DNA from 3 places in the Amycolatopsis silviterrae genome. Region 2 is predicted to be linked to each of the others. Evidence: riboswitches for the same ligand, from Rfam matches in the RefSeq annotation. Region 2 holds a riboswitch; each other region holds the start of a gene.
What was found. Region 2 has a riboswitch for cobalamin ahead of ACFSVL_RS45585 (CoA-acylating methylmalonate-semialdehyde dehydrogenase). Riboswitches for the same ligand answer to the same signal wherever they lie in the genome.
Positions count from the first base shown of each region.

Region 1 (9,589 bases), on a different contig from region 2:
CCAGGACCTTCGACAGGTCGTCGGTGAACGTCGCGCCGCGGGCCGCGACCTGGCCGGTGTTGCGGACGACCACGGTGTACTTCACGGTGTCGCCGGGGTTCGCGCTGGCTGGCGAGGCCGTCTTGGTGATCTCGATTTTCGTGCCGGGCACGACGGTTTCCGCGCAGGAAGCCGTGGCGTCGTCCTTGCACTGCCGGTCCGGCGGGACGGTCGGCGGCGGGCCTTCGGTCACCTTGGCGCGGTTGATGAGTGTGGTGCCGATGGTCGCGTCGTCGATCCGGGTGTGAACGGTTAACGTGACCCGGCTGCCTGCGGGGATCGCGGTGGGATGCCATTGCAGCGGGCCGGTGCCGGAGACGGTGCCGCTGGTGGTGTCCGCGCTGACGAACGTCGTGCCGGGCGGGAGTGTGTCGGTCACCGTAACCGGCGGGACCGGGATGTTTCCGGTGTTCTCCAGGGTGACGGTGTAGGTGAGCTGGTCGCCGGGGAGCGCGTTCGCCTTGTCCACGACCTTGCTCAGCGTGTACTCCGGCACCGCGACCACGTTGCGGACGGTGTTGCTGGTGCGCGTCTGCTCGCGGCCGGTCTGTTTGCCCTTGAAGACCACCGACGCGGTGTTGTCGAGGCGGGTGCCCGCGGCGACCGTCGGCGAGACGGTGACGCGGAAGCCGACGTGCGTGCTCTGTCCCGGAGCCAGGTCGGGCAGCGTGCAGGTGACGACCTGGCCTGCCGCCGAGCAGCGCGGGTTCGAACCGGCCACATAGGACACTCCGGCGGGCAGGGTGTCGGTGACGACCACGCCGGTCGCGGTGTCGAGGTTGGTGGTGCTGCCGTCGGGGTTGCGGTTGGCGACGTCGAGCCCGTAGGAGATCTCGCCGCCGCGCCCGACCCAGCCCGGCGGCCGCTCCTGGAGGTTGCCCTCGGGGTCGTTGGTCTTGACGATCTGCAGGTTCGGCTCGTTGGCCTCGGCCATCAGCCAGACGACCTGCGGGTAGAGCGCGTCCCCGGTGGTGCCGACCTTCAGCTGGGCCCGGTCCGCGCCGGCGGGCAGCTTGCCGGTGACGTCGACCGTGCGCGCGTCGTAGCCGAAGTTGTTGGCCGGATTCGGGGTGCGGTCGGCGACGTTGCTGCCGGTGCCGCTCGCGGCGACGCGGTCGATCCGGCTGCTGAACGCGTTGGTAGTGCTGGAGCCGCCGGGCGCGGGCAGGGTCAGCCGCTGCAGCGACGCGGCGTCCCGGCCGAATTCGAGGTAGTCGCCGGAGATGTTCGCGTCGCCGTCGCCGAGGACGACGCCGAGGGTCGCGGTCGGCGGGTGGTCGGCGGGGGTGCGGATGCCGTTCAGGTCGATCGTCGTGGCGGTGGGGCTGCCGCCCGCGCGCACCCAGTCGAAACCGTCCCAGACCTGCAGGTAGCGCAGCGGTTCGGTGTCCAGTTCGTAGGCCACGACCAGCGACCAGCCGCCCCAGCAGCCGAGGTTGCTGAGGTTGTTGGCCGAGTTGCCGCGGCACGCCTGGAGGTCGGCGACCGTGTACGAGCCGCCGCCGGCCTGTTTGACCAGACCGGTGACGTCCTTGACGCCCGCGTGCGCGGTGATCTGCGGGAATCCGCCGCCGAGCGCGTCGAACCAGTCGTAGGTGTCGGCGGTCAGGCGCTGATAGGAGCCGGATCCCGGGGTCTTGAACGCGACCTGGTTCGCGCGGGACGGGTCGCCGGAGTCGGCGTTCGAGGAGATCGGGTTGCTCTGCCAGTAGAGCCGGGCGGACAGCACCGTCGCCCCGGGCGGGATGGTCAGGTTCGCGCTCGACGCGGTGTTGCCCGGTGCGGCCGGGTCGCTCTTGACCCAGGAGCCGTACGTCGAGTTGTTCGCCGTTTCCCCGCAGGACGTCGGCACGGTGCTGCAGCTGACGACCGAGTTCGACGCCATTGTGACCGCGCCGTGGGCGACCGTCGAGAAGGCCGGGTCGGGGCCGATTTTGCGCGGGGTGCCGAGGCCTCTCGGTTCGACCGCCCTCGGCTGCGGTGCGGCGGCGGGTGCCGAGGTGGGTGCCGAGGCGGCCGGGCTGGCCGGTGCGGGACTGGCCGGAGCCGAGGCGTCCGGGCTCGCGGGGCTGGCTGAGCTGGAAGGCGCGGACGGCGCACTGGACGGCGCCGGACTGGCCTGCCCGGACGCGGACGGCGCGGCGGACGGGGCCGCCGGGCTGAGGCTGGGCGGCAGGGACGCGCCCATCGCCGGCGCGGCGCTGGCGACGCCGACGGCGAAAACGACCGCGAAAGCCGCGGCGGCGCGCTTCCCGCGGGAGCGCATGAATCCGGAACGACGGGCCATCACGAAAGCTCCCACGGGGATGGACGGAATTGCCGAGCTGCTACCCGCGTTCATCGACAATTGACAGGGAATTCGTACCGCGCCCTCCCCCGCGACGGGGAGGCGAACCGCAAGGAATCACCGCATAGGGGGACCCCAACCAGGTAAAACCGCCGCGGTCGCCGGGGCCTCGGCCGATTTCCGGGGCAACCCGTGACGCCCTGAAGGGGTGTTGCCATTCCCGCCGGAATCGCCGCGAATATTTCTCGCGAAAAGTCAGCCGGAATCGACGGCCCGGCCGTGCCGGACGGAGAGGATCCGGTCCGCGCGGGCGGCCAGCGCGCGGGTGTCGTGGCTGATCAGCAGGAGGGCGGCGGACGTCCGGCGCTGATAGGCGTCGAGGCAGTCCAGGATGCGGGCGGCCAGTTCCGGGTCGAGACCGGTGGTGACCTCGTCGCAGAGCAGGACGCGGGGTTCGGCCAGCAGGGCCCGGGCCAGTGCCGCGCGCTGCAGCTGACCGCCGGACAGGCCGTCCGGGCGGCGGCGGGACTGCGCTTCGGTGAGCCCCAGTCCACTAAGGACTTCGTCCGCCTCGCGGACCGCGTCCGCCGAAGACCGGCCGCGCAGCCGGATCGCGGTCGTGGCGACCTGGTCGAGCACCGTGCGGCGCGGGTCGAACGACGACGCGGCCTCCTGCCAGACGTACTGGACGTATGCGGTCTGCCGAATCGTTCGCTTGCGCAGCAACGGCAACGGCTCCCCGTCCGCGAGCACTTCGCCGCGGACCGGCACCAGTCCGGCCAGGCAGCGGGCCAAGCTGGTCTTTCCCGCGCCGGAGGGGCCGGTCACGCCGACGGTCTCCCCCGCATACAGCGACAGGTCGACGTCGCTGAGGACTTCCGTCCGGCCATAGTGGACAGAGACCCCGCGCAGCTCGGCCACCCGCGTGCCCCGCTCGACGGTCCGGGGACGGGGTCGGGCCGCGGGCGACGGTTCGTTCGTAAGGATTCCGTCCTGCAGCCGCAATGCCCGGGTCGCCGTGACGTCGGGGTCGTGGGTGACAACCAGGAGCGCGGCCCCGGCGTCGGCGAGCGCGCAGAGCTGCCGGAGGAGGTCGGCTTTGCTGACGGCGTCGAGGCCGGTCGTCGGCTCGTCCAGGACCAGCGCGCGGGGACGGGTCGCGAGGACCTGGGCCAGGGCGAGCCGGGTCCGCTGGCCACCGGAAAACTCGAACGGGTACCGCCGCAGGAGGCCGTCGGCGGACTCGAAGGCGACCAGCCGCAGCACCTCGGCGACGCGCTCCCGGCGCTGCTTGCGCGACAACCGCCCGGCATCGAGGCCGACCAGTTCGCCGAGCGCGTGGCCGACTCGCCGGGCCGGGTTCAGCGTCTCCGCGGCCTGTTGCGGCAGGTAGCCGACCTTGGCCGACGCGACCGTCTCCGCCCGCACGCTGATCCCGGGCCGTTCCAGCCCGGCGGCGGTCATCGCGACGGTCGTCTTGCCGACGCCGGACGGGCCGGACAACGTCACGATCTCGCCCGCGTGGACGTCCAGGGAGACGTCGTGCAGCAGCGGCGTTTCGCCGGCGTGCGCGGTCAGGCCGCGGACGCTGATCAGCGGTTCAGCCATCGCGATCGGCCAGCAGGTCGTCCCACAGCAGGTTCAGGCCGACCACCAGCAGGACGATCAGCCCGGCGGGCAGGAACACCGACCACGGAGCGGCGGTGAGGCCGTCCTTGTTGGCCGCGACCGTCACCGCCCAGTCCGGCGATGCCGGGTCGAAGCCGAGGCCGAGGAAGTTGGCCGAGGACAGGAAGTAGATCGCCGCGGCGATGCGGACGCCGAAGTCGGCGGCGACCGGGCGGGCGAGTTCCCGCAGCGCGTACCGGCCGTAGCGGTGGCGGCGCGGTTCGCCTTGCATGCGGAGCGCGTCCATCACCGGGCCGTGCACGACGCCGCGCGCCGCCATGCGCACGAACCGCGCGATCGGGGCGACGAGCGCGAGCCCGACCGCCGCCGCGATCGCGACGGTGGATCCGTTGGTGCGCACCGCGGCGACGATGATGATCAGGAGCGAGGGCAGGCACAGCAGGACGTCGAGCGGGCGCATGATCAGGTCTTCCAGCCATGGGCGGGGTGCCGCGGCGGCGGCCATGCCGAGAGTGAAGCCGATCGCGTAGGCACACAGCACGGTCAGGGCAGTGACGACCAGCAGTGTGCGGCCGCCTTCGAGCGCGGCGGCGAGGACGTCGCGGCCGAGCCGGTCGGTGCCGAACGGGGACCAGGTCGACGGGCCGAACGGAGCCTGGTGCTCAGCCGGAGCCCAGCCCGCTACGACCGGGCCGGCGATCGCGACCAGCACCGGGACGGCGACCATCCCCGCGTACGCCCATCTCGCCTTCACCGGGACGGCGCCATCCGCCGCCCGGCCAGGTCGATCAGCGCGTTCACCAGCACCGCCACCGCCCCGGTCACCAGCACGATCGCGAGAATCACCGGTTCGTCGCGGTCCCCGATCGCGCCGATCAGCGTCGAGGCGATGCCGGGCAGCGCGAACACCGCCTCCACGATCAGCACCCCGGACAGCAGCCCGTCGCCGGTCCGGCCCAGTTCCTGCATCGCCGGGCCCAGCGCGTTCGGCGCGATGTGCCGCAGCAGCAGCGAAACCCGGCCGACGCCGAGCCGCCGCGCCTGCTCGACGTACGGCTTCGCGGACACGTCGATCACCCCCGCCCGCACCAGCCGGACCAGCGGCGCGGCCACCCGCGCGACCATCACCACCAGCGGCAGCACCAGATACCCCGGTTCGGCGAGCATGGTGCCCAGGTCGACGCCGAGGAAGGTCGCCGGGAACAGGCCGAGCCCGATCGCCACGTACGCGACCAGCAGCACCGCCAGCACGAAATCCGGGATCGCGTCGAAGAACACGCTCACCGTCGTGATCACCCGGTCCCGCAGCGAACCCGGCCGCAGCCCGGCGGCGAAGCCCGCCCAGCCGGCCAGCGGCAGCAGCAGGATCGTGGTGAACGCGGCCATGACGCCGGTGATCGCGAACGGCCCGGCGATCACCTCGGAAACCGGCTCGCCGCTGGCGTAGGACGTGCCGAAGTCACCGGTCGCCGCGTGGCCGAGCCAGCGGGCGAACCGCAGCAGCGGCGCGACGTCCAAGCCCAGCAGCTCCCGCGTTTCCGCGCGCTGCCGGTCGCTGTACAGGTCGCTGCTCTGCACGTCCGCGGCGTCGCCGGGCAGCAGCAGGGACAGCCCGAACACCAGCGCGACCAGCACCGCGAGCTGGCCCGCGCCGATGCCGAGCCGGCGCAGCGCGAACCGCGCGCCGGGAGTCAGCGGATCCCGGCGACGATGCGGTCGTCCCCGACCTGCCACACCGTGCCGGCCTCGGCGAACCCGGCCTCGCGCAGGAAGGCCAGGTAATCGTGCACGGAGGGGCGGTCGGTGACCTCGTGCGCGAAGCCGCCCGCGCGCTCGGCGACCAGGTCGGCCAGCTCCGGAGCCGCTTCGACGGCCTGCCACCACGCCGCCCAGTCCTCGTCGCGCACCACTCCGGCCCGGGCCGCGCGCCGCTTGGTCAGTGCGCGGTTCAGGGTGTCGAGCTGCGGTCCGGCAGCACCTTCGTAGAGGTGGTCGCCGTTGACGAAAACACCGCCGGGAGCGAGGGTTTCGCCGCAGACGCCCAGCAGATCGCGCAGCGGCAGGCGGTTCATCCAGTGCAGTGCGGTCGTGCTGACGAACGCGTCGGGGGCGCGGTCGAGTTCGAGCGCCTCGTACCAGCCGCGCTGACGCAGATCTGCTGTGACCGTGCGGAATCGGGCGCTGCCGTACGCGAGGTCGGCGAGGCCGAGCAGCAGCGGGTCGGCGTCCACTCCGACCACTCGTGCGGCGGGGAACCGGGCCAGCAGGCGGGTCGAGAGCGAGCCGGGGCCGACGCCGAGGTCGACGATCAGCGGGTCCTCGCGCGGGACCAGTTCGGCCAGGACGTCGCCGAGCACCGCGAACCGCTCCTCGCGGTCGGGCATGTAGAACTCCTGCTGCCGGTCCCAGCGCTCCAGCCAGTACCGGGCGCGGTCCGCGGTGAGGGAGGTCTCGGAAAGGGTCATCGGGTCACCTTGTCGAATCGGGCCCAGTTCAGCGAATTGGGCACTCCGGCGGGAATTCCGCGGTACTGCGCGGAGGCGGCGCTGGTCCAGGTCGCGTTGCCCCAGAACACGAAACCGCCGCGGTCGTGGAGGATTTCGTGCATCCGGCGGTAGAGCGCGGCCCGCCGCGGCTGGTTCGCGGTGGCCAGCGCCTGGCGGTACAGCGCGTCGAATTCCGGATCGCGCCAGTTGGTGCGGTTCTGCGGCGCGCCGCCGAGCAACCGGGACGCGAAATGGTTCGGGATCGGCAGCGGACCGGACTGGCCCATGGTGAGCTGACCGGCTTTCAGCGATTCGGAGTAATAGGTGTCGCCGGAACCGACCCGGACTTTCACCGTCACCCCGCTGCGTTTGGCTTGTTCGGCGAAGAGGTTCGCCGCGTCGACGAATCCCGCTGCCGCGGGCGCGGTGAACAGTTCGAAGGTCAGGTTCTCCGCGCCTGCCTTGCGCAGCAACGCTTTCGCCTGGTCCGGGTCATAGGGGTGCGGCGGCAGATCGGCGTAGTACTCGAAGCCGTTGCCGAACACATCGTTGGCGACCTCGCCTTCGCCCTGCAGCGCGACCTTCACCAGTTCCTCGCGATCGACCATCCGCATCATCGCGCGCCGGACGTCCGCGTTGTCGAACGGCGGCCGGTCGGTTTTCATCGCGAAGTAGTAGATTCCGCTGTGCGGCGCTGAATGCACGTCGATCCCGCTCGCCGCGCGCAACGTCTTCGCCGCGGCCGGGGTCAGATCGTCGGCGAAATCGGCCTGGCCGCCGCGCAACGCGGCCGGGCGCGCGTCGTTTTCCGCGCTGAGGATGCGCAGCCGGCTGATCTTCGGCGCACCGTCCCAGTAATCGGCATACGCGGTCGCCGCCATTTCGCGGCCGGGCCGGAACGACTCGAACCGGAACGGACCGGTGCCGACCGGCTTCTTGAAGTCCTTCGTGCCGTTGCGGACGATCTTGGTGCCGTACGCGGAAAGCGCGGTCAGGAATTCGAACGACGGCCGTTTCAGCGCGATCTCCACCGTCCGTTCGTCCACTTCGCGCGACTGCGAGAGGTCGATCGAATCCAGCGTCGCGGCGGCGATGAACGGCTGCGGTCCGGGCGGGCCGAGCACGCGCGACAGGGTGTAAAGCACGTCGGCGGAGGTGAATTTCGCGCCGTCGTGCCAGCGCGCGTCGCGCAGCGAGAGCCGCCAGCGGGTGCCGTCGGCGTTCGGCTCGGCGGAACGGGCCAGCCGCGGTACCGGCCGCATCGTGTCGTCGACCTCGAACAGCCCGTCGTACAGGGCTTTCAGCCGTGCTTCGTCGATGAACAGGTGGCTGGTGCCCGGATCGAGCCGTTCGTCGGTGCCGGACCCCTTGAGCACGGCGGAAAACGTGTCGATGCCGGAGCCGCCGGACGCCCGGGGGCCGCCGCAGCCGGCCGCGAGCACGCCCGCGGCGCCCAGCAGGAACCCGCGCCTGCGCACGGTCATGGGACTCCCTCGCGCCGGGCCGATGCCGGGACGGGAGAACCGGAAGAAGAGCCGCCCGCGTGCCGCGGCGGCTCTCCGGCCTGGCCAAACCCGCGTGGCGCCGACCGATCAATGGATCCCGCGGAGGTATCTGGCTTCGGCTCGGCGAGCCTCACAGTTGCGGGGCAGCCCCGGAATCGCACCGGTCTTCCCTCCACGCCCGCCACACCTTAGGCGGTGCGGCCCGGGCGCGCGCGGTTCGTGCGTAATGTCACGTGCGGGGATCGGCCACGGCGTACCGGGACGCCTCGGGTGCGGCTGGCACCGGTTCCCTAGTGAGCCTCAGGAGTGCTCGATGTCGGCGAACTGCACCGACCGGACGAACCTGGCGAATCCCGCCGGTCCGGACTCGGCCAGCAGTTCCTCGGCACGCAGCAGCACCACCACGAGCGCCCGCGCGGCCACGCCGGGAAGATCGCCGAACGCCGAGCCCAGCCCGCCGTCGTCCAGTACCACCAGATCGGACAGGCATTCGTTGAACGCGTCCCAGTTGTGCCCGAAGTAGCCGGGGAACTGGAGTTCCTCCGCGAATACGCCGAACAGCGCCTGATCGGTCCGGCACGACGCGGCGTCGATCACCTTCAGCAGTGCGCCGCCCTCGGGAGGGCGCTGCCGGAGTTCGTCAAAGTCGCGCTTCCAGCGCGCTGGCAGGGACGGTTTCGCCCAGCTCAGCACCTCGTCGCCCGTGCCGAAGTCCGGGTTCGGGTTCTGCAGGAGCACGTCGTCCCAGGAACGCGGTTCGACAACGGCGGGCAGTGAAGACAAGGCCTACCCTTCGACGACGTCGTGTACCACGAATTGCCGGTCGGATCGTTTTGTCCATCACCAAGCGTTGGAGCTTTCCGTCGGAATTTTCGTGCACCTTCCCGCCCTTGAGCCCCGCTACGGAGACCAATTGCGGTCGAGGACGCAGTGGTACGCCTCAAGAATATGCGGGCAGTCCTCTTCTGCCGTCGGCGATCGCGGCGAACATCCCGGAATACGAACGACTTCGGCGTTCGCCTGAGCGCTGGCGGGCCGGACGCTGGAGGCGGCCGCCGTACCCGGGAGCGCCGAAAACGAAACTGCCAGCGCTATCAGCGCACGCACAGTGTGCACGAAAGGCGAACAACCATCGGATTCCCCCTCATTGTGCATGAGCTGCGATAATGAGGCCCCCTTGCCACGGTACCTAAATCGGCAAATCCCGCACAGTCCTTCTTTCGCATGAACGGCCCGCGGAGAGGATCGGCCGGTCGAGCCGAGCCTGCGGCGCCTCGCGGTTTTCTGGTTCACTCGAAGACATGGCCGAGACTTTCGGAGTTCCCAGACCGGACAAAGTCGACTACTACGCCCGTGTCGCGGAAGCCGGACGCGACTACAAACGGCAGGTGCTGACCGCACTCGAGCTGCGGCCCGGGCTGACCGTGCTGGACGTCGGCTGCGGGCCCGGCACCGACCTGCCCGCGATGGCGGAGGCGGTGACGTCCTCGGGCACGGTGATCGGGGTGGACGCGGAACCGCGAATGGTCGAGGCGGCGGCCTCTTCCGCGCCGCACGTCTCGGTCCGGCTGGGCGATGCGCACGCGCTGCCGCTGGCGGACGCGAGCGTCGACCGGGCGCGGGCGGACCGGATGGTGCAGCAC
Region 1 is NZ_JBHUKS010000028.1:133,256-142,844, forward strand. It holds gene ACFSVL_RS36620 (DUF7927 domain-containing protein) at 1-1,891, opposite strand, end outside; gene ACFSVL_RS36625 (hypothetical protein) at 1,860-2,390, shown strand; gene ACFSVL_RS36630 (ABC transporter ATP-binding protein) at 2,582-3,934, opposite strand; gene ACFSVL_RS36635 (ABC transporter permease) at 3,927-4,709, opposite strand; gene ACFSVL_RS36640 (ABC transporter permease) at 4,706-5,689, opposite strand; gene ACFSVL_RS36645 (class I SAM-dependent methyltransferase) at 5,647-6,420, opposite strand; gene ACFSVL_RS36650 (ABC transporter substrate-binding protein) at 6,417-7,925, opposite strand; cobalamin riboswitch at 8,031-8,174, opposite strand; gene ACFSVL_RS36655 (barstar family protein) at 8,247-8,729, opposite strand; gene ACFSVL_RS36660 (methyltransferase domain-containing protein) at 9,248-9,589, shown strand, end outside.
Region 1: another riboswitch for cobalamin. It lies ahead of ACFSVL_RS36650 (ABC transporter substrate-binding protein); the one in region 2 lies ahead of ACFSVL_RS45585 (CoA-acylating methylmalonate-semialdehyde dehydrogenase).

Region 2 (9,589 bases):
TTCGTGACTGGTGAACCCGCTGCTGTGAACGTTGTGATGCTTGACCGTCAGCGTGGCACTCGCGGGTGCGCCCGGCCAGTCCTGCGGCCGGTGAAGTGTTGTGAAGGCTGGCCCGATTCTTGTAACAGTTGTTAAAGTCCGTTTGTGGAGAAGATGTACGCCGGGGCGAGGCTGCGGCAGCTGCGCGAGGACCGGTCGCTGTCCCAGTCGGACCTGGCGAGGCTGCTGGAGATCTCGCCGAGCTACGTGAACCAGCTGGAACACAACGGCCGTCCGCTGACCCTGCCGGTGCTGCTGAAGCTCACCGAGCACTTCGGCGTCGACGCCGAGTTCTTCGCGCCGCAGGACACCGCCCGTCTGGTCGCGGACGTGCGCGAGGTGTTCGCCGACGACACGGTCGACGGTGCGATCTCGCCGGCCGAAGTGGACGAACTGACCACGCAATTGCCCGGCGTCGCCCGCACGATGGTCGCGTTGCACCGGCGCTACCGCGAAGCCGTCGAGAACATCGCCGCGCTCACCGCGGAGCAAGGGATGGACCGCGCCTCGGTGCAGCAGCCGCACGAGCAGGTGCGCGACTGGTTCTACGCCCGCAACAACCACGTCGCCGCGCTCGACCAGGCCGCGGAAGGCCTCGCGGCGGAGCTGCGGCTGCATCCCGGGGAAGTGCGCGCGGGACTGGTCGCCGCGCTGAAGGACCGGCATGGGGTCCGAGTGGTCGCCGAAAACCTCGGTGCCGGGCAACACTTCTTCGACCGCTGGCGGAAGGTGCTGCGGCTGTCGCCGATGCTGCGGCCGGGACAGGCCGCGTTCCGGCTGGGGTCCGAGCTGGCGATGCTCGAAGCGGGCGGCGCGATCGACCGGCTCGCGCACGGCAGCGGCTTCGCCGACGAGACCGCGCGGCGGCTGCTGCGGATCGGCCTCGCCAACTACTACGCGGGCGCGCTGGTGTTGCCCTACCGGGCGTTTCTCGGTGCGGCAGAACGACTTCGCTACGACGTGACGCTCCTGTCCGGCGAGTTCGGCGTCGGCTTCGAGACCGTATGCCACCGGCTGTCCACCTTGCAGCGGCGCGGCGCGCGCGGGGTGCCGTTCTCGTTCGTCCGGGTCGATCGCGCGGGCAACGTGTCGAAACGCCAGTCGGCCACCGGATTTCACTTCTCCCGCGCCGGCGGCTCGTGTCCGTTGTGGATCGTCTACGAGGCGTTCGCCTCGCCGGGCCGGATCGTCACGCAGATCGCCGAACTGCCGGACGGCAAGAAGTACTTCTGGCTGGCCCGCACGGTCACCCGGGAGGCGGGCGGGCACGGCGAGCCGGGCAAGACGTTCGCGATCGGCCTGGGCTGCGAGCTGCGGCACGCGAGCCGCCTCGTGTACTCCGATGGGTTGGCGCTCGGCAAGGACGCGGCGGTGACCCCGATCGGCATGGGCTGCAAGGTGTGCGAGCGCCCGGCGTGCCCGCAGCGCGCGTTCCCGGCGATCGGCCGCCGGATGCGGGTGGCCGACCACGAGAGCAGTCTGCTGCCGTACCCGCCGCTGGAGTGAGAGCGCGGGCAGCGTAGTGCTTCGGCCGTCGCCCGGATGAGGGGTGCGCCACTCTCGACATAGTCGGACTTCCTACTTTATGGTGTCCACAGGTCCACGGTGCAGGGAAGCCGGTGCGAATCCGGCGCGGTCCCGCCACTGTGACCGGGGAGTGCCGTCCCACGCGGGACAAGGCCACTGGCGAGAGCCGGGAAGGCCGGGACGGGGCAGATCCGGGAGCCAGGATACCGGCCGTGGACGTCCGTGTTCGTCCACGAGGATGGAGCAGAACGCATGTGGCTGACCCCTGCCTGCGTGAAAGACGCCGACCCGCCGCCGCTGCGGTAGGTCCGCGCCGTCGTCCCGCCGCGGCGGGATCCGGTGCTTGTCGCGCCGCGTGGTTTCCGTGCGGCAGCTCTCTCCTGCGCTCTTTCCGAAAGGCTTCGTTGTGACTGGTGAACTCACGCATTTCGTCGGCGGCAAACCGGTTCCTGGCACGTCCGGACGGTTCGCCGAGGTCTACGACCCCAGCTCCGGTGCCGTGCAGGCGCGGGTCCCGCTGGCCTCAGCGGCAGAGGTCGCCGCCGCGGTCGGCGTTGCCGCCGAGGCGCAGCGCGAGTGGGCGCGATGGAATCCGCAGCGCCGTGCGCGCGTGCTGATGCGGTTCGTCGACCTGGTTCGCGCGGAGGAGGACAGCCTGGCGCGGCTGCTGTCGTCCGAGCACGGCAAAACCGTCGCCGACGCGCGCGGCGACATCCAGCGCGGGCTGGAGGTCGTGGAGTTCGCGATCGGCATCCCGCACCTGCTCAAGGGCGAGTTCAGCGACAGCGCCGGGACCGGGATCGACGTGTACTCGATGCGCCAGCCGCTCGGTGTCGTCGCCGGGATCACGCCGTTCAACTTCCCGGCGATGATCCCGCTGTGGAAGGCCGGGCCAGCGCTGGCGTGCGGCAACGCGTTCGTGCTCAAACCGTCCGAGCGCGACCCGTCGGTGCCGTTGCGGCTCGCGGAACTGTTTCTGGAAGCGGGTCTGCCGCCGGGCGTGTTCTCGGTGGTGAACGGCGACAAGGAAGCGGTTGACGCGCTGCTCACCGATCCGCGGGTCGAGGCGGTCGGCTTCGTGGGCTCGTCGGACATTGCGCAGTACGTGTATTCGCGGGCCGCGGACCACGGCAAGCGGGCGCAGTGCTTCGGCGGCGCGAAGAACCACATGATCGTGATGCCGGACGCCGACCTCGACCAGGTCGTGGAAGCGCTCGTCGGCGCGGGCTATGGCTCGGCGGGGGAGCGCTGCATGGCGATCTCGGTCGCGGTGCCGGTCGGCGAAGCGACAGCGGACGCGCTGGTGGAGCGGCTGGCCGCGAGGGTGAGGACGCTCAAAGTCGGGGCCGGGCTGGATGAGACCGCCGACTTCGGGCCGCTGGTCAGCGCGGCCGCGGTGCAGCGGGTGCGGGACTACGTGGACGTCGGCGTCGCCGAGGGCGCGGAGCTGGTGGTGGACGGCCGGGATGTCGTGGTCGAAGGGCACGAGAACGGGTTCTTCCTCGGCGGCTGCCTGTTCGACAAGGTGACGCCGGAGATGCGGATTTACCGCGAGGAGATCTTCGGCCCGGTGCTCGCGGTGGTGCGCGCGGCCGACTACGAGGAGGCATTGCGGTTGCCGAGCGAGCACGAATACGGCAACGGCGTCGCGATCTTCACCCGCGACGGCGACACCGCCCGCGACTTCACCGCGCGCGTGGACACCGGCATGGTCGGCGTGAACGTGCCGATCCCGGTGCCGATCGCCTACCACACCTTCGGCGGCTGGAAGCGGTCCGGCTTCGGCGACCTGAACCAGCACGGCCCGGATTCGGTGCGGTTCTACACCAAGACCAAGACCGTCACCTCGCGCTGGCCCTCCGGGGCCAAGGAAAACGCGAGCTTCGTCATCCCGACGATGGACTGAGGCGCGCCGTGCATCTCACCGACGAGCAGCGCGCGCTGCGCGACACGGCGGCGGAATTCGCCGCCGAGCACCTTGCGCCGCACGCGCTGGAATGGGACCGGGACAAGCATTTTCCGGTCGACGTGCTGCGGAAAGCGGCCGAACTCGGCCTCGGCGGGCTGTACTTGCCCGAGGATGTCGGCGGCTCCGCGCTGGGCCGACTCGACGGAGTGCTGGTGTTCGAGGCGCTGGCCACCGGATGCCCGTCGATCGCGGGCTATGTGTCCATCCACAACATGGTCGCCGCGATGATCGACCGCTTCGGCGACGACCGGCAGCGTGGCCGTTACCTGCCGCGGATGTCCACTATGGAATCTCTGGGCAGCTACTGCCTGACCGAACCGGGTGCCGGTTCGGACGCGGCGGCGCTGGCCACCCGCGCGCGCCGCGACGGCGACGAGTACGTGCTGGACGGCGTGAAACAGTTCATCTCCGGCGCGGGCGCTTCCGAGGTGTACGTAGCGCTGGCCCGCACCGGCGGCCCCGGCGCGGGCGGGATCTCGGCGTTCGTCGTGGAGCGGGAGACGCCGGGGCTTTCCTTCGGCGCCAACGAAGCCAAGATGGGCTGGAACGCGCAGCCGACCCGGCAGGTCGTCTTCGACGGCGTCCGGGTGCCGGTCACGGCGCTGCTCGGCGAGGAAGGCGGCGGATTCCGGGTGGCGATGTCCGCTTTGGACGGTGGACGGCTCAACATCGCCGCCTGCTCGCTCGGCGGCGCGGACGCCGCGTTGACCAAAACGGTGCGCCATCTGACCGAGCGGACCGCGTTCGGCAGGCCGCTGTCGGACGCGCAGGCGTTGCAGTTCCGGCTCGCCGACATGCGTACTGGCTTGGAGGCCGGGCGCACTTTGCTGTGGCGTGCGGCGGACGCTTACGACCGCGGAGATCAGGACGCGACGGCGTTGTCGGCGATGGCGAAACGGTTCTGCACCGACACCGGGTTCGAGATCGCCAACGAAGCGCTGCAACTGCACGGAGGATACGGCTACCTCGCCGAATACGGCGTGGAGAAGATCGTCCGCGACTTGCGCGTGCACCAGATCCTCGAAGGGACCAACGAAATCATGCGGGTCATCATCTCCCGCCGGATGTTGCAGGAGGCGGCATGAGCGACGTCGAGTTCATCGTCCACAGCGGGCTCGGCCGGATCACCCTGAACCGGCCGCGCGCCCTGAACGCCTTGAACCACGGCATGGTCCGCGCGATTTCCCAGCACCTGGAGAAGTGGCGCGACGATCCGGGTGTGCGGGCGGTCGTGGTCGACGGCGCGGGCGAACGGGGCCTGTGCGCGGGCGGCGACATCCGGTCCATCTACGAGGACGCCCGCTCCGGCGGCACCGCCTCGCTGGAGTTCTGGGCCGACGAATACCGGCTGAACGCGATGATCGGCCGATACCCCAAGCCCTACGTCGCGATCATGGACGGCCTCGTCATGGGCGGCGGCGTCGGGATCTCCACGCACGGCAGCCACCGCGTCGTCACAGACCGATCCCGCGTCGCCATGCCCGAGACCGGGATCGGGTTCGTGCCCGATGTCGGCGGCACCTGGCTGCTGTCGCGAGCCCCGGGGCAGCTCGGCACGCACGCCGCGCTCACCGCCGCGCACCTGCCCGGCGCCGACGCGATCCACTGCGGGCTCGCCGACCGGTACGTCCCGGCCGACCGTCTCCCGGACCTCTACGACGCCTTGGCCACCCGCACCCCGGACGCCGCGCTGGACCTGGTCGCGGAAACCCCGCCGCCGAGCCCGCTGGCCGCCGCACAGGAGTGGATCGACCACTGCTACGCGCCGGACACCGTCGAAGAGATCCTCATCCGGCTTCGCGAGGGGGGAGACGCGGCGGTCGCGGCCGCCGAGGAGATCGAAGGCAAGTCGCCGACGGCGCTCAAGGTCGCCCTCCGGGCACTGCGCACGGCCGCTGCGCTGCCGGATCTGGAAAGCGCGCTGCGGCAGGAATACCGGATCTCGCACCGCGCGCTCGCGTCGGCGGAACTGGTCGAGGGCGTGCGAGCGCAGATCATCGACAAGGACCGGATGCCGCGCTGGTCACCGTCCACAGTGGCCGAAGTGCCCGACGAGCTGGTCGATTCCTACTTCGCCGATCTCGGCGACGCCGAGCTGACGGGGGTGCGGAACTGATGGCCGTGGCATTTCTGGGCCTGGGCAACATGGGCGGGCCGATGGCGGCCAACCTCGTCAATGCGGGGGAGGCGGTGCTCGGCTACGACCCGGCCCCGGAAGCGGCGGGCATGGCGGCGAAAGCCGGAGTGTCCGTTGTGGACTCGCCTGCGGCCGCGGTCGCCGAGGCACAGGTGGTGATCACCATGCTGCCCAGCGGAAAGCACGTCCTCGACCTGTACCGCGAGATCGTCCCGCTGGCGCGGCCGGACATGTTGTTCCTCGACTGTTCGACCATCGAGGTCGCCGACGCGCGGGCCGCCGCCGAACTGGCTGTCGCCGCGGGGCACCAGGCCGTTGACGCTCCCGTGTCGGGCGGGGTGGTCGGTGCGACGGCGGGCACGCTGACGTTCATGGTCGGCGGCCGGTCCGAGGCCTTCATCGCCGCGGAACCGTACCTGCACCGGATGGGCGCGAAGTTCGTCCACTGCGGAGGCTCCGGGGCCGGGCAGGCGGCGAAGATCTGCAACAACATGATCCTCGGCGTGTCGATGATCGCGGTGAGCGAGGCGTTCGCGCTCGGCCAGGCATTGGGGCTCACCGACCAGGCGCTGTTCGACGTCGCCTCGACCGCGTCCGGACAATGCTGGGCGCTCACCACCAACTGCCCGGTGCCCGGCCCGGTCCCGGCCAGCCCGGCCAACCGCGGGTACGAAGGCGGCTTCGCCAGCGGACTGATGCTGAAAGACCTGCGCCTGGCCCAAGCCGCCGCCGAGACCGCCGGCGTCCGCACCGCACTGGGCGAACACGCGACCGACCTCTACGCCGAGTTCGTCGCCGAAGACGGCCCCGGCCGCGATTTCTCCGCCATCGTCACCACCCTCCGGGAGAACGGAACCGCATGACCGAGACCATCACCGTCGACCGTCCGGCCCCGCGCGTCGCACGGATCACGCTCAACCGCCCGAAGGCGCTGAACGCGCTGAACCTGCAGACCATGCGCGAACTCACCGCCGTGGCCGCCGACCTGGACCGGTCCGACGACGTCGGCGCGATCGTGCTCACCGGTTCGGACCGGGCATTCGCCGCCGGCGCGGACATCAAGGAAATGGCCCCGCGCACGTACAGCGAAATGCACGCCGAGGACTGGTTCGCCGGCTGGGACGCGCTCACCCGCGTCCGCACGCCGCTGATCGCCGCGGTCGCCGGGCACGCGCTGGGCGGCGGCTGCGAACTCGCGATGATGTGCGACCTGCTCCTCGCCGCGGACACCGCGCGCTTCGGCCAGCCCGAAATCACCCTCGGCGTCATCCCCGGCATGGGCGGTTCGCAGCGGCTGACCCGCGCGATCGGCAAGGCGAAGGCAATGGACCTGATCCTCACGGGTCGCACCATGAAAGCCGAGGAAGCCGAACGCGCCGGACTCGTGTCCCGGGTGGTTCCCGCGGCCGATCTGCTCACCGAGGCGGTCGCGGTCGCCGAGAAGATCGGCTCGATGTCCTTCATCGCCGCGACCACCGCCAAGGAGGCGGTGAACCGGGTCTTCGAGTCCACGCTGGCCGAAGGCGTCCTGTTCGAGCGCAGGGTGTTCCACGCGTTGTTCGCGACACACGACCAGAAAGAGGGGATGGCGGCGTTCGTGGAGAAGCGCACGGCGGAGTTCCGCCATGCCTGAACTTGCCCGCGTGGGCCGCGGACCCGAACTACTGATCTTCGAACACATCGACGTCCCCGAAATCGGCAACAAATCCCAGCCGGAGGAGTGAATGTCAACGAGGACCTCCCGACGGCGGTGCTGCGAGAATTCACGGAGGAAACAGGGCTGACCAGCGCCACGGTCGTCGGGGCGTTGACGGCCGAAGACCAACCCCATCCAGAGACCGGACAACCGCGCCACACCACCTATTTCCACCTCCTGGCACCCGACGACACATCCGATGAATGGATGCACCGCGTTGAGGAGACCGGCAGCGACATCGGCATGATCTTCGTCTGCCGCCTCCGCCGCTTCCGTTGGCCGACGAACAGGACACCTGGCTTCAGAGGTCACGCAGCCGTCGCAAACTGGACGACAGCCGACGTGATCCATACGACGCTGCCTCGCCCGAATTGCCGCACGCCTTGGGTACGACCGTTGCGAACGTCCCGTCGCGGACGGCACTGCCCAAGCGTCACACGAACTCGACCGCACACGGTGGCTGCGGAGAGGCAAGGCTCCGGTATGACTAACAAGCCTTCTGCCACCACGCTGGTGGGCTGACCCCATTCGGCAGGGCGACTTTGACACCGTAGGCGTCGCTGTTGGTCCGGCCTTCGGCCGTTCCCTGCCCGGGATGCCACAACAGTCGAATTCATCGGCGGCCGAAGGAAAAACGGGCGCCGCCCGGCTGTGCGCCGGACGGCACCCGCTGCCGCCGGTCAGCTGAACGAGACGGGGACGAACACGTCGAAGGAGCGGTCGGCGGACCCGAGGTGGTCACGCCGGCTGACGACGGCGCACGTCACGGTCGCGCAGTCGAGATTGGCGCTGGTCTGCTTGACCTGGATCTGCGCGCTGAAGCCGCCGCTGGAGTCGATCGGGGTCGAGGCGCTGCCGCCGACCGGGCTGTTCGTCACCCACGCGGACGGTCCGACGCCGGTGCTGCCCTGGCCGTCGCCGCCGGCGCACGGGCTCGGGACCTGGCCGTAGCTGTAGTCGTCGGGGACCTGGCACAGCGCGAGGTAGTAGCCCTTCGCCGGGTCGTAGCCGGAACCGGTGACGGTGATCGTTTCCCCGGCTGCGGCGAGGCCGGTGGCGTTGGACGCGGTGAGCGTGTGCCCATTGTGGGTCGCGGTGCCGGAAGCGGCCGACGCGGCTCCCGCGGCGCCGAGCAGCAGGCCGACGACCGCGGCCGGCACCAGGCCGAGCACGGCGCGTCTCTGCCGCTTGCTGCGGGTCTGGGCGGCGGCTGAGCGGTCTGCCGGGGAGATGTGCTGGGACATCGGGAAGTGCTCCTTAGTTCCGTGGAATACCGAGACCGCTGTCGGGTGGGGAGAAATCCGTTCGGGGGACACGAGAAGCGCTGAGGAACACGCTCCGAAATCAGGAACACCGGCAGCTTACCCAAAACTCACTCGATATGGTAAGCCTAACCTAACAACTTGAAGTGAGGGTCGCCTCAATCGCGCGACCGGCTTGCCGAAGGGGAGGAGCGCGGTGCGCTGGAGTCGAGTCGTCCGGTCCGGGAGATGGGCCGCGGGGGTGTGCGCGGCACTCGTCGTGACCGCTTGCGGCGGGCAGGGGGCGGCACCGCCGCAAGTCCCCGCGGCGGTGCCGGGCCAAACGCCGTTGGCACAGGTGAAACCGCTTGCCGACCCCCGCGGCTACACCGGCCCGACCACCGCCGTCGTGGCACAGCCGGACATCCAGCCGGTGTCACCGAAACCGAAGCCCGCGCTTCCGGTGACAGTCACGGATTTCCAGGGAACGAAGGTGACGGTCTCCGACGCGAGCCGGATCCTGGCGTTCGACATGTCCGGAACGCTCGCCGCGACGGTGTTCGGCCTCGGGCTCGGCGACCGGGTGATCGGCCGGGACGTGTCCACCGGCTTCCCCGGTTCGGAAAAGCTCCCGGTGATCACCGCGAACGGCCACCAGCTCAACGGCGAAGCGATCATGGCGCTGAAACCGACCGTGGTGCTCACCGACACGTCGATCGGCCCGTGGAACGTGGTGCTGCAACTGCGCGACGCGCACGTGCCGGTCGTCGTGGTGGACTCGAAACGCTCGATGGACAACACCCGCGAGCTGGTCGGCAGCGTCGCCGCCGCGCTGGGCGTCCCCTCGGCGGGCAAAGAGCTGGCGGACCGCATCGACGGCCAGATCGCACAGAAGAAAGCCGAAATCGCGCACCTGGTCCCCGCGGATCCGGCGAAGCGGCCGCGCGTGGCGTTCCTCTACGTCCGCGGGCAGGCGGGCG
Region 2 is NZ_JBHUKS010000041.1:28,580-38,168, forward strand. It holds gene ACFSVL_RS45580 (short-chain fatty acyl-CoA regulator family protein) at 145-1,545, shown strand; cobalamin riboswitch at 1,618-1,795, shown strand; gene ACFSVL_RS45585 (CoA-acylating methylmalonate-semialdehyde dehydrogenase) at 1,973-3,472, shown strand; gene ACFSVL_RS45590 (acyl-CoA dehydrogenase family protein) at 3,481-4,620, shown strand; gene ACFSVL_RS45595 (enoyl-CoA hydratase/isomerase family protein) at 4,617-5,651, shown strand; gene mmsB (3-hydroxyisobutyrate dehydrogenase) at 5,651-6,535, shown strand; gene ACFSVL_RS45605 (enoyl-CoA hydratase) at 6,532-7,305, shown strand; gene ACFSVL_RS45610 (NUDIX domain-containing protein) at 7,393-7,890, shown strand; gene ACFSVL_RS45615 (hypothetical protein) at 8,049-8,612, opposite strand; gene ACFSVL_RS45620 (heme/hemin ABC transporter substrate-binding protein) at 8,827-9,589, shown strand, end outside.

Region 3 (9,589 bases), on a different contig from region 2:
CCGTCCGCGTCGCGCTTCGCCGCCAGGTTCTCGCCGAAATAGCGCTCCAGCGTCCGCCTGCCGCGCAAACCCGCGGCCCAGCGGCCGCCAGGCACCGGATACCGCACCACGGCGGTACCGGCGCGCACAGCGGCCACGAACGCGCGGTTGATGCGTTCCGCGTCGGCGGCCGACCGCATGCCCATGAAAACCTGCGTCGCGACGTCCAGCGTCAGCTGTTTGAACGCCCAGTACAGCTGGGGACGGCCGGACGGCAGCGCGGCGACGCCTTCGCGCAGCGCCGGGCCCATCTGCGCGACGTAGCCGCGGAGCCGGTCGCGGGTGAACGCCTCCTGCATGATCCGCCGGTGCAGGTGGTGCTCGCCGAAATCGAGCAGCATGAGCCCGCGCTCGAAGAACCGCTCGATGAAGAACTTCCAGCCCTCCTGGGAAAACGCCTTGTCCTTGTTCACGAGCGCGGCCTGGGTGGCTTCGGGGCCGGACAGTGTCACGAGCCGCTGGCCGAAGACGCCCATCCACGACACCGGGCCGAACTGCCCGAAGCGGCGCAGGCTGAAGTCGAGGCCGAACCGCATCCCGTCGAGGGTGTGGCCGATCAGCGGCGGCCCGTCGTCGCCGAGGATCGGCTTCAGGCCGCTGCCTTGGGGTGGCGGCGCGAGCTCGCGGACCGGCCAGTGCGCGCCCAGCCAGCGTTCGTCCACCTTGCGCGGCAACGGGATCGCGGTCAGCGGCGGCATCCGGCCGCGCAGGTTTTCGGAAAGCTTCGTGACGCCGTCGCTCCCGGCGTGGACGACCTTGCCGAGCGCGCCGCCCGCCGTCGGGATTCCCGGTTGTCCGGTCACGTCCGCCATGGCGACCACCTCCCGGCCAGGGTATCGGCCGCGTCCACGGTCCCGCGTTATTGACGCGATGACAATACCTGCGGGCCGTGCCGTTCGGGTGATCCTCGGGCCGGTGCCGGGCGACAGAGCCGCCCGGCACCGGGATCGTCAGCGAGGTCCGGCGCGCAGTTCCCTTGCCGCGCCGACCAGATGCCGCAGCGCGGGCTCGACCTCGGCGTAACCGCGGGTCTTGAGGCCGCAGTCCGGGTTGATCCACAGCCGCTCCGCCGGAACCGCGCCGAGCGCCGTGCGCACCAGGCCGGTCATCTCGTCCTCGCCCGGCACGCGCGGCGAGTGGATGTCGTAGACCCCGGGCCCGACTCCGCGGCCGAAGCCCGCTTCGGTCAGATCGGCGAGCACCTCCATTTTCGAGCGGGCGGCCTCGATGCTGGTGACGTCCGCGTCGAGGGCGTCGATCGCGGGCAGCACGTCGCCGAACTCCGAGTAGCACATGTGCGTGTGGATCTGCGTGGTCTCCGCGACGCCCGAGGTGGCCAGCCGGAACGCGGGCACCGCCCAGCCGAAGTACGCCTCGCGGTCCGCCGCGCGCAACGGGAGCAGTTCGCGCAGCGCGGGTTCGTCGACCTGCACGATGCGGATCCCGGCCGCCTCCAGGTCCGCGACCTCGTCCCGGACGGCCAGCGCGACCTGCCGCGCGGTGTCGGCCAGCGGCTGGTCGTCGCGGACGAACGACCAGGCCAGAATCGTGACCGGACCGGTCAGCATGCCCTTCACCGGCCGGTCGGTGCGGCTTTGCGCGTACCGCGCCCATTCGACGGTCATCGGCGCCGGCCGGGACACGTCGCCGAAGAGGACCGGCGGCCGGACGCACCGGGAGCCGTACGACTGGACCCAGCCCGCCGCGGTCGCCGCGAACCCGGCCAGCTGTTCGGCGAAGTACTGGACCATGTCGTTGCGCTCGGGTTCGCCGTGCACGAGGACGTCGAGGCCGAGGTCCTCCTGCAGCCGCACGACGCGCTCGATCTCGGTGCGCATCGCTTCGCGGTAGCCGGTGTCGTCGAGCTTGCCCGCGCGGTGGGCGGCCCGGGCCCGGCGCACCTCGCCGGTCTGCGGGAAGGAGCCGATCGTGGTGGTCGGCAGTGGGGGCAGGTTCAGCGCTTTTTGTTGTGCTGCAGCGCGTTCGGGATACGGTTGGCGGACGGTGTCCTCTGGTCGGAGTGCTGCGACGCGTGCTCGGACGTTGGCGTCGTTCAACTCCTTGGCGCTGGCCCGGTCGGCGACTGCGGCTCGCGCGGGGCCGAGGTCTACGTCTTCGCCGCGCAATGCCCGGCCGAGGAGGACGACCTCGTCTACCTTTTGCCGGGCGAACGCGAGCCAGCTCTTAAGGCGTGGGTCGAGGGTCGTTTCCGCTGCTACGTCGTAAGGCACGTGCAGCAGGGAGCAGGACGTGGAGATGCTTACGTGTGCTGCGGTGTCCCTCAGTCGTGCTGCGCGGGCTAGCGCGACGCCGGGGTCGGTGCGCCAGACGTTGCGGCCGTCCACTACTCCGGCTAGTACTTCCTTGTCTCGCAACGCTCCTTCCGCGGCTACTTTGTCTACAAAGGACGCGTCGGTGACCAGGTCGACGGCTACCGCTTCGATGGGGGAGCGGGCCAGTACGCCTAGCGCGCGGCCGAGTCCGCCGAAGAATCCGGCGACCAGCAGCTTCGGGCGGTGCTTTTCCTTGGCCAGCCAGTGATAGGCGCGGGTGAGTGCGTTGAACTCCGGTGTTGTCCGGTCGGCTGCGAAGGCTGGTTCGTCCAGCTGGACCCACTCGACGCCCTCGTCGGCCAGTTTGCCCAGGAGTTCGGCGTATGCGGGCAGCAGGGTGTCCAGGAGTTCCAGCGGGGTGAAGCCGGGTTCGGTGGACTTGGCCAGCAGCAGGAAGGTGACTGGTCCGACGAGTACCGGGCGCGGGGTGATGCCGAGTGCGCGAGCCTCGCGGACCTCGTCGAGCGGAGCGGCGCCGGTGAGGGTGAAGCGGGAGTCCGGGCCTAGTTCTGGGACTAGGTAGTGGTAGTTGGTGTCGAACCACTTCGTCATTTCCAGCGCGGGTGCGTCCGGGACTCCGCGTGCGGCGGCGAAGTAGGTGTCCAGTGGGGACAGGCCCAGGCGGGTGAAGCGTTCCGGTAGTGCGCCGAACAGGGCGGTGGTGTCGAGGACCTGGTCGTAGAGGGAGAAAGTGCTCGACGGGATCGAGTCGAGACCCTGGTCGCGCAGCGCGGTCCAGGTTTGCTCGCGCAGGCGCCGGCCGGTGTCCAGGAGGTCCTCCTCGGGGCTCTCTCCCGCCCAGTAGGACTCCAAGGCCCGCTTCAGTTCGCGGGCCGGGCCGATTCGCGGGTAGCCGAGAATCGTGGTGCCGATCGTGGTCACAGCATGCATCCTCACGTGCTCGCCGGAAGAGCCCGGGCACGCGGAAACCGCTGTGCTTCGGTCGTGCCTTTCCCGCGAGGCCCGGACTCACGCACGCCGTCGGCGTGCGTGCCAGTGGCAGGTATTCGGACTCGTGGGCGTGTCGCTCGTGCCTACCGGCCGTCGCTTCCCGGGCTTGGCGCCCAGTGCTTTACCGCTTTCGCGGTGACGGCTTTCGTTCCCACATACCGCTGCGGGGCAGTCCCGGATTCGCACCGGGTTCCCTGTTGCCTCGCCGATGCGCGACCAGGCGAAAAAAGCTCGGCCACGCACTGGCGAACCAGTGGCGTGGCCGAGCTTAGCGGTTCCGGCGCGGATCCGGCACAAGCCGGACGCGGATCCCGGAGAGCGGGATCAGTCCCAGTCGAGCGCTCCGCCGGACTGGTACTCGATGACGCGGGTCTCGAAGAAGTTCTTCTCCTTCTTCAGGTCCATCGCCTCCGACATCCACGGGAACGGGTTCTCGTTCTCGCCGTAGATCGGGGTCAGGCCGATCTGCTGGGCGCGGCGGTCGGTGATGAAGTGCATGTACTGCTCGCACAGGTCGGCCGACAGGCCCAGCATGCCGCGCGGCATCGTGTCGCGGGCGTACTTCACCTCGAGCTCGCACGCGTCCTGCAGCATGCCGCGCACCTCGGCCTGGAACTCCTCGGTCCACAGGTGCGGGTTCTCGATCTTGATCTGGTTGATGCAGTCGATGCCGAAGTTCAGGTGGATCGACTCGTCGCGCAGGATGTACTGGTACTGCTCGGCGATGCCGACCATCTTGTTCCGCCGGCCCAGCGACAGGATCTGCGCGAAACCGGTGTAGAACCACATGCCCTCGAAGATCACGTAGAACGCCACGAGGTCGCGCAGGAACGCCTGGTCGGCCTCCGGCGTGCCGGTCTCGAAGTCCGGGTTCTCCAGGTTCTGCGTGTACTTCAGCGCCCACGCGTCCTTGTCCGAAATGGACGGGACCTCGCGGTACATGTTGAACAGCTCGCCCTCGACCAGGCCGAGGCTTTCGCAGATGTACTGGAAGGTGTGCGTGTGCACGGCCTCCTCGAAGGCCTGGCGCAGCAGGTACTGGCGGCACTCCGGGTTGGTGATCTGCCGGTACACCGCGAGCACGATGTTGTTGGCCACCAACGACTCCGCCGTGGCGAAGAAGCCGAGGTTGCGCTTGAGCATCTGCCGCTCGTCCTCGGTGAGGCCGTCCGGCGACTTCCACAGCGCGATGTCGGCCTGCATCGCGACCTCGGTCGGCATCCAGTGGTTGTTGCACGCCGCGAGGTACTTGTCCCAGGCCCACCGGTACTTCATCGGCAGCAGCTGGTTGACGTCGGCGCGCGCGTTGATCATCCGCTTGTCGTCGACGTTGATCCGGGCCGCGCCGACCTCGATCTCGCCGAGGCCGGTCGCGTCGGTCGTTTCCACGTTCGTCATGGTTCAGGGTTCCTTACTGGCAGGCTTCGCAGTCGGGGTCGTCGATCCGGCAGGCAGCGCCCTCGGCGGCGACGAAGTCGACGTCGGTCTTCGGCATCTCCTTCGGCTCCGCCGGGACGGCCGCGGCGGGCGACGGCGACGGCGCGGCGGCCGGGACCGCGGCGGACGGCGACGGCGACGGGGCCGGGGAAGGCGCGGCGGCCGGGGCGGCGGCGGGCGGAGCGGCCGGGGTCGGGGTGGTTCACACGGCGTTCAGCTTGCCGTCGGTGCCGCGCAGGGTGCTCTTCTCCACGTGCGTCGCGGACTGCGCCCGCAGGTAGTACGTGGTCTTGAGGCCCTTGTGCCAGGCGTAGCGGTACAGCTCGTCGAGCTTGCGGCCGCTCGGGGCCGCGATGTACAGGTTCAGCGACTGCGCCTGGTCGATCCACTTCTGCCGCACCGAACCGGCGTCCACGATCCACTTCGACTCGATCTCGAAGGCGGTCGCGTACAGCGCCTTGAGGTCGTCCGGGACGCGGTCGATCTGGCCGAGGCTGCCGTCGAAGTACTTGAGGTCGCTGACCATGACCTCGTCCCACAGGCCGCGCGCCTTGAGGCTCTTGACCAGGTGCGGGTTGACGACGGTGAAGTCGCCGGACATGTTCGACTTGACGTACAGGTTCTGGAACAGCGGCTCGATCGACTGGCCGACGCCGGAGATGTTGGAGATCGTCGCGGTCGGCGCGATCGCCATCACGTTGGAGTTGCGCATGCCGACGGTCTTGACGCGCTCGCGCAGCGGGGCCCAGTCCAGCGTCGTGGAGGTGTCGACGTCGAGGCCGTCGCCCTGGCGGGCGTCGATGAGCAGCTGCATCGAGTCGATCGGCAGGATGCCCTTGCTCCACAAGGAACCCTCGAACGACTGGTACTGGCCGCGCTCCTGCGCGAGATCGGTCGACGCCGAGATCGCGTAGTAGGAGAGGTGCTCCATCGAGACGTCGGCGAACTTCACCGCTTCGGCGGACGCGAACGGCACGCCGATCTCGAACAGCGCGTCCTGGAAGCCCATGATGCCGAGGCCGACCGGACGGTGGCGCAGGTTGGAGCGGCGCGCCTCCGGGATCGTGTAGAAGTTGATGTCGATCACGTTGTCGAGCATCCGGACCGCGGTGCGCACGGTCTTCTCGAGCCGCTCAGTGTCCAAACCGGACGGAGTGACGTGCTTGAGCAGGTTCACCGAGCCGAGGTTGCAGACCGCGACCTCCTCGGTGTTCGTGTTCAGCGTGATCTCGGTGCACAGGTTGGACGAGTGCACGACGCCGACGTGCTGCTGCGGCGAACGCAGGTTGCACGGGTCCTTGAAGGTGATCCACGGGTGGCCGGTCTCGAACAGCATGGTCAGCATCCGCCGCCACAGCTCGACCGCGCGGACCTTGCGGAACACCTTGATCTCGCCGCGCGCGGCGGCCGCCTCGTACTCGCGGTAGCGCTGGGCGAACGCGTTGCCGTAGAGGTCGTGCAGGTCCGGCGTCTCGTTCGGCGAGAACAGCGTCCACTCGGCGTTCGCCTCGACGCGGCGCAGGAACTCGTCCGGGACCCAGTTGGCGGTGTTCATGTCGTGCGTGCGCCGCCGGTCGTCGCCGGTGTTCTTGCGCAGGTCGAGGAATTCCTCGATGTCGACGTGCCAGGTCTCCAGGTACGCGCAGGCCGCGCCCTTGCGCTTGCCGCCCTGGTTGACGGCGACCGCAGTGTCGTTGGCGATCTTCAGGAACGGCACGACGCCCTGGGACTGGCCGTTGGTGCCCTTGATGTGCGCGCCGAGGCCGCGGACCGGGGTCCAGTCGTTGCCGAGGCCGCCGGAGTACTTGGCCAGCAGCGCGTTGTTCTTGTACGCCTGGAAGATCGAGTCCAGGTCGTCGTCCACCGTGGTCAGGAAGCAGGACGACAGCTGGGCGCGGTTGGTGCCGCTGTTGAACAGCGTCGGGGTGGACGCCATGAAGTGGAACGTCGAGAGCAGTTCGTAGAACTCGATCGCGCGCGCTTCGCGGTCGTCCTCGCGGATCGCCAGGCCCATCGCCACCCGCATGAAGAACGCCTGCGGCAGCTCGAACCGGACGCCGTTGTGGTGCTGGAAGTACCGGTCGTACAGCGTCTGCAGGCCGAGGAAGCCGAAGTCGAGGTCGCGCTCGGGGCGGATCGCGGCGGTGATCTTGTCCAGGTCGAACCGGGTCAGCTCGGCGTCGACCAGCTCCAGCTGGACGGCGCGGCGCAGGTAGGCGCGGAAGTACGGCGCGTACTCGGTCGCCATCTCGTCCTGGCTGGCCTGGCGCGGGGTGCCGGCGAGGTAGCTCAGCGCTTCGCCGCGCAGCTTGTCCAGCAGCAGCCGGGCGGACACGAACGAATAGTTCGGCTCCTGCTCGACGAGCACGCGCGCGGCCATGATCTGCGCGAGCGCCAGTTCGTCGGCGGTGATGCCGTCGTAGAGGTTGCGCTTGGCCTCGGCCAGCACCGGCTCGGCGGACACGTCCTCGAGCCCGGCGACGGCCTCGCCGACGACGTGCGAGACGCGGGCCCAGTCGAGCGGGCGGAGCGAGCCGTCGGCGCCCTTGACGCTCAGCGCGACCTCGGCGGAAGCGGGCGCGGCGGCGTCGCGGGCCTTCGTGCGCTCGTCGCGGTAGAGGACGTAGGCGCGGGCGACCTTGTGGTGCTCGCCGCGCATCAGGGCGAGTTCGACCTGGTCCTGGATCTGCTCGATGTGCAGCGCGGTTTCCGGGCCGGTGTGGCGCAGCAGCGCCGCCTCGACCTGCCCGGTCAGCTCCGCGACCACGTGGTGCACGCGGGAGGACGCGGCGGCGTCGCCGCCCTCGACCGCGAGGAAGGCCTTGGTCAGCGCCACCGAGATCTTGCCCGCGTCGAAGGGCGAGACGCTTCCGTCCCGCCGGATGACGCGGACCGCGCTCGGGGCCCCCTCCGCCGCCGACGGCGGCCGCTGACCGGTATCCACTGACATGCGTGTCTCCAACAGTTCCTCGAAATGGGCGCGTTCGAGCGGCACACAGCCGGTCAAGGCCGTGCGCTGCGGTTTCGTCGAAACGGTCCGGCCGCCCTCTTCAAGCGGTCTCCCCGTCGCTGGGGGCTGCCGGTTCCCAGAGACTACATGTTGGGGTGGGGGCTCGCACGCGCCCCAAGGTATGGCGTGTCACTCTCACCCTGGCGGGTTATCCGATCACCGAGGGCAAGATCCGAAACGGAGCTTCGTGGCGTCCAGTGCGGCACTGGCCACGGGCCGTTTACCGGCCAGACAGCCCAGCGGCCCGGCCGGGTTGACCGACCAGTCCGCGGCCGCCGCGCGCGGCTTCGCGCGCCACTCGACCGGGGTACGCAGCGGGCTGCCGTTGCGGGCTTGAGCGATCTCGAAGCGTACCGGGAGGGCGATCGGGAGCCCGGCGCGCGGGGTGAAGGCGGCGGTGGCGATCCAGTCGCCGGAGGTCGCCGCGGTGAAGGTGCGCCCGCCGGTGAAGGTGAAGGACGCGATTTCCTTCGGAATGCCCCATAACTCGCGCCCGCCCGCGCGCGAGACCTCGCTGTCGACCCAGATGTCGGTGATCGACGCGGCCAGCCCGCGCCCGCGCACGGCGACGCAGGAGAGGAGTTCGTGATAGCTGAGCTGGCCGGGCGGCTGGTAGTCGATCCAGGCGGTGAAGACGGCGGCCTGACTGCCGAGGAGCAGGGGCTTGGCTCCGGCGGGCAGCTCGGGCAGCTCGCCGACGGGGACTCGCCATATCGAGAGGTATGCGTCGGCGGTGAGGTGCCACGGTTCGGGCGGGTACTCGGTCATTCGCCGACCCACGGCAGGTACGGCGGGAGGTCGCGGTCCACGCGCAACGGGAACTCGGGCGGGCGTTTCTGGAAGAACGACGCGATGCCCTCGACGGCGTCGGGGTTGGCGCCGAGCTGGGAGATGAGCTTCGAGTCGACCTCGTGGACGTCGAACGGCGAGGGGGCCGAGGCCATCCGGTAGAGCAGCTGGCGGGTGACCGCGACGGCGACCGGGGAGGTGGTCTCGGCGATTTCTCGGGCTCGTTCTTGGGCTTGCGCGAGGACGTCGCCGGGGTCGTGGATCTGGTGGACGAGCCCGGACCGGAGCGCTTCGTCGGGGCCGAAGAGCCGTCCGCTGACCATCCAGTCGACCGCCGCGCCCATGCCGACGAGGCGGGGGAGGAACCACGCGGACGCGCCTTCGGGGTAGATCCCGCGGCGGGTGAAGACGAAGCCGAACTTGGAGTCGGTGGAGGCGAACCGGTAGTCGCAGGAGAGCGTGATGGTGATCCCCGCGCCGACGGACGCCCCGCGCAGGGCGGCGAGCACGGGTTTGTTCATGGTGAAGATCCGCTTCGAGACGCGGCCTGCGGGTTCTTGCCAGTCGTCCGGCGGGCGGTCGCCGAAGTCGAAGCCGCCGGAGGAGAGGTCGGCTCCGACGGAGAAGTCCTTGCCGGTGGTCCCGAGCACGACCGCGCGGATGTCCTCGTCCCGGTCGGCGCGGTCGAGGGCGTGGGCCAGTTCGTCCGCCATCCGGGTGGTGTAGCCGTTGCGGGCCTCGGGGCGGTTGAGCAGGACGGTCGCGACCTTGGCGGCGACCTCGTAGGTGATCTCCGCGTAGGAGTCCATGGAGTGACGGTAGGGCGCTTGTTTTCACGGTGTCAATAGCGCTCGGCGTTTGGGGCTCTGCTCCCGCGGAGGTCCGTGAAGGGCTCCTTGAAGGAATCAGATTCCCTCAAGGAGTCCTTCACGGACCTTGGTGCCGCGTGCCGGATCCGACGGGCAACGGGAGTGGTCGGGACGCCGTCGACATCGTGCTTCTGCGGGCATGCTGGGGCGATGCTGACAGT
Region 3 is NZ_JBHUKS010000024.1:58,591-68,179, reverse strand. It holds gene ACFSVL_RS30600 (cytochrome P450) at 1-737, opposite strand, end outside; gene metE (5-methyltetrahydropteroyltriglutamate--homocysteine S-methyltransferase) at 990-3,263, opposite strand; cobalamin riboswitch at 3,354-3,555, opposite strand; gene ACFSVL_RS30590 (ribonucleotide-diphosphate reductase subunit beta) at 3,648-4,721, opposite strand; partial or broken gene ACFSVL_RS30585 (ribonucleoside-diphosphate reductase subunit alpha) at 4,735-7,710, opposite strand; gene ACFSVL_RS30580 (acetoacetate decarboxylase family protein) at 7,927-8,538, opposite strand; gene ACFSVL_RS30575 (enoyl-CoA hydratase-related protein) at 8,535-9,368, opposite strand; gene ACFSVL_RS30570 (VOC family protein) at 9,579-9,589, shown strand, end outside.
Region 3: another riboswitch for cobalamin. It lies ahead of metE (5-methyltetrahydropteroyltriglutamate--homocysteine S-methyltransferase); the one in region 2 lies ahead of ACFSVL_RS45585 (CoA-acylating methylmalonate-semialdehyde dehydrogenase).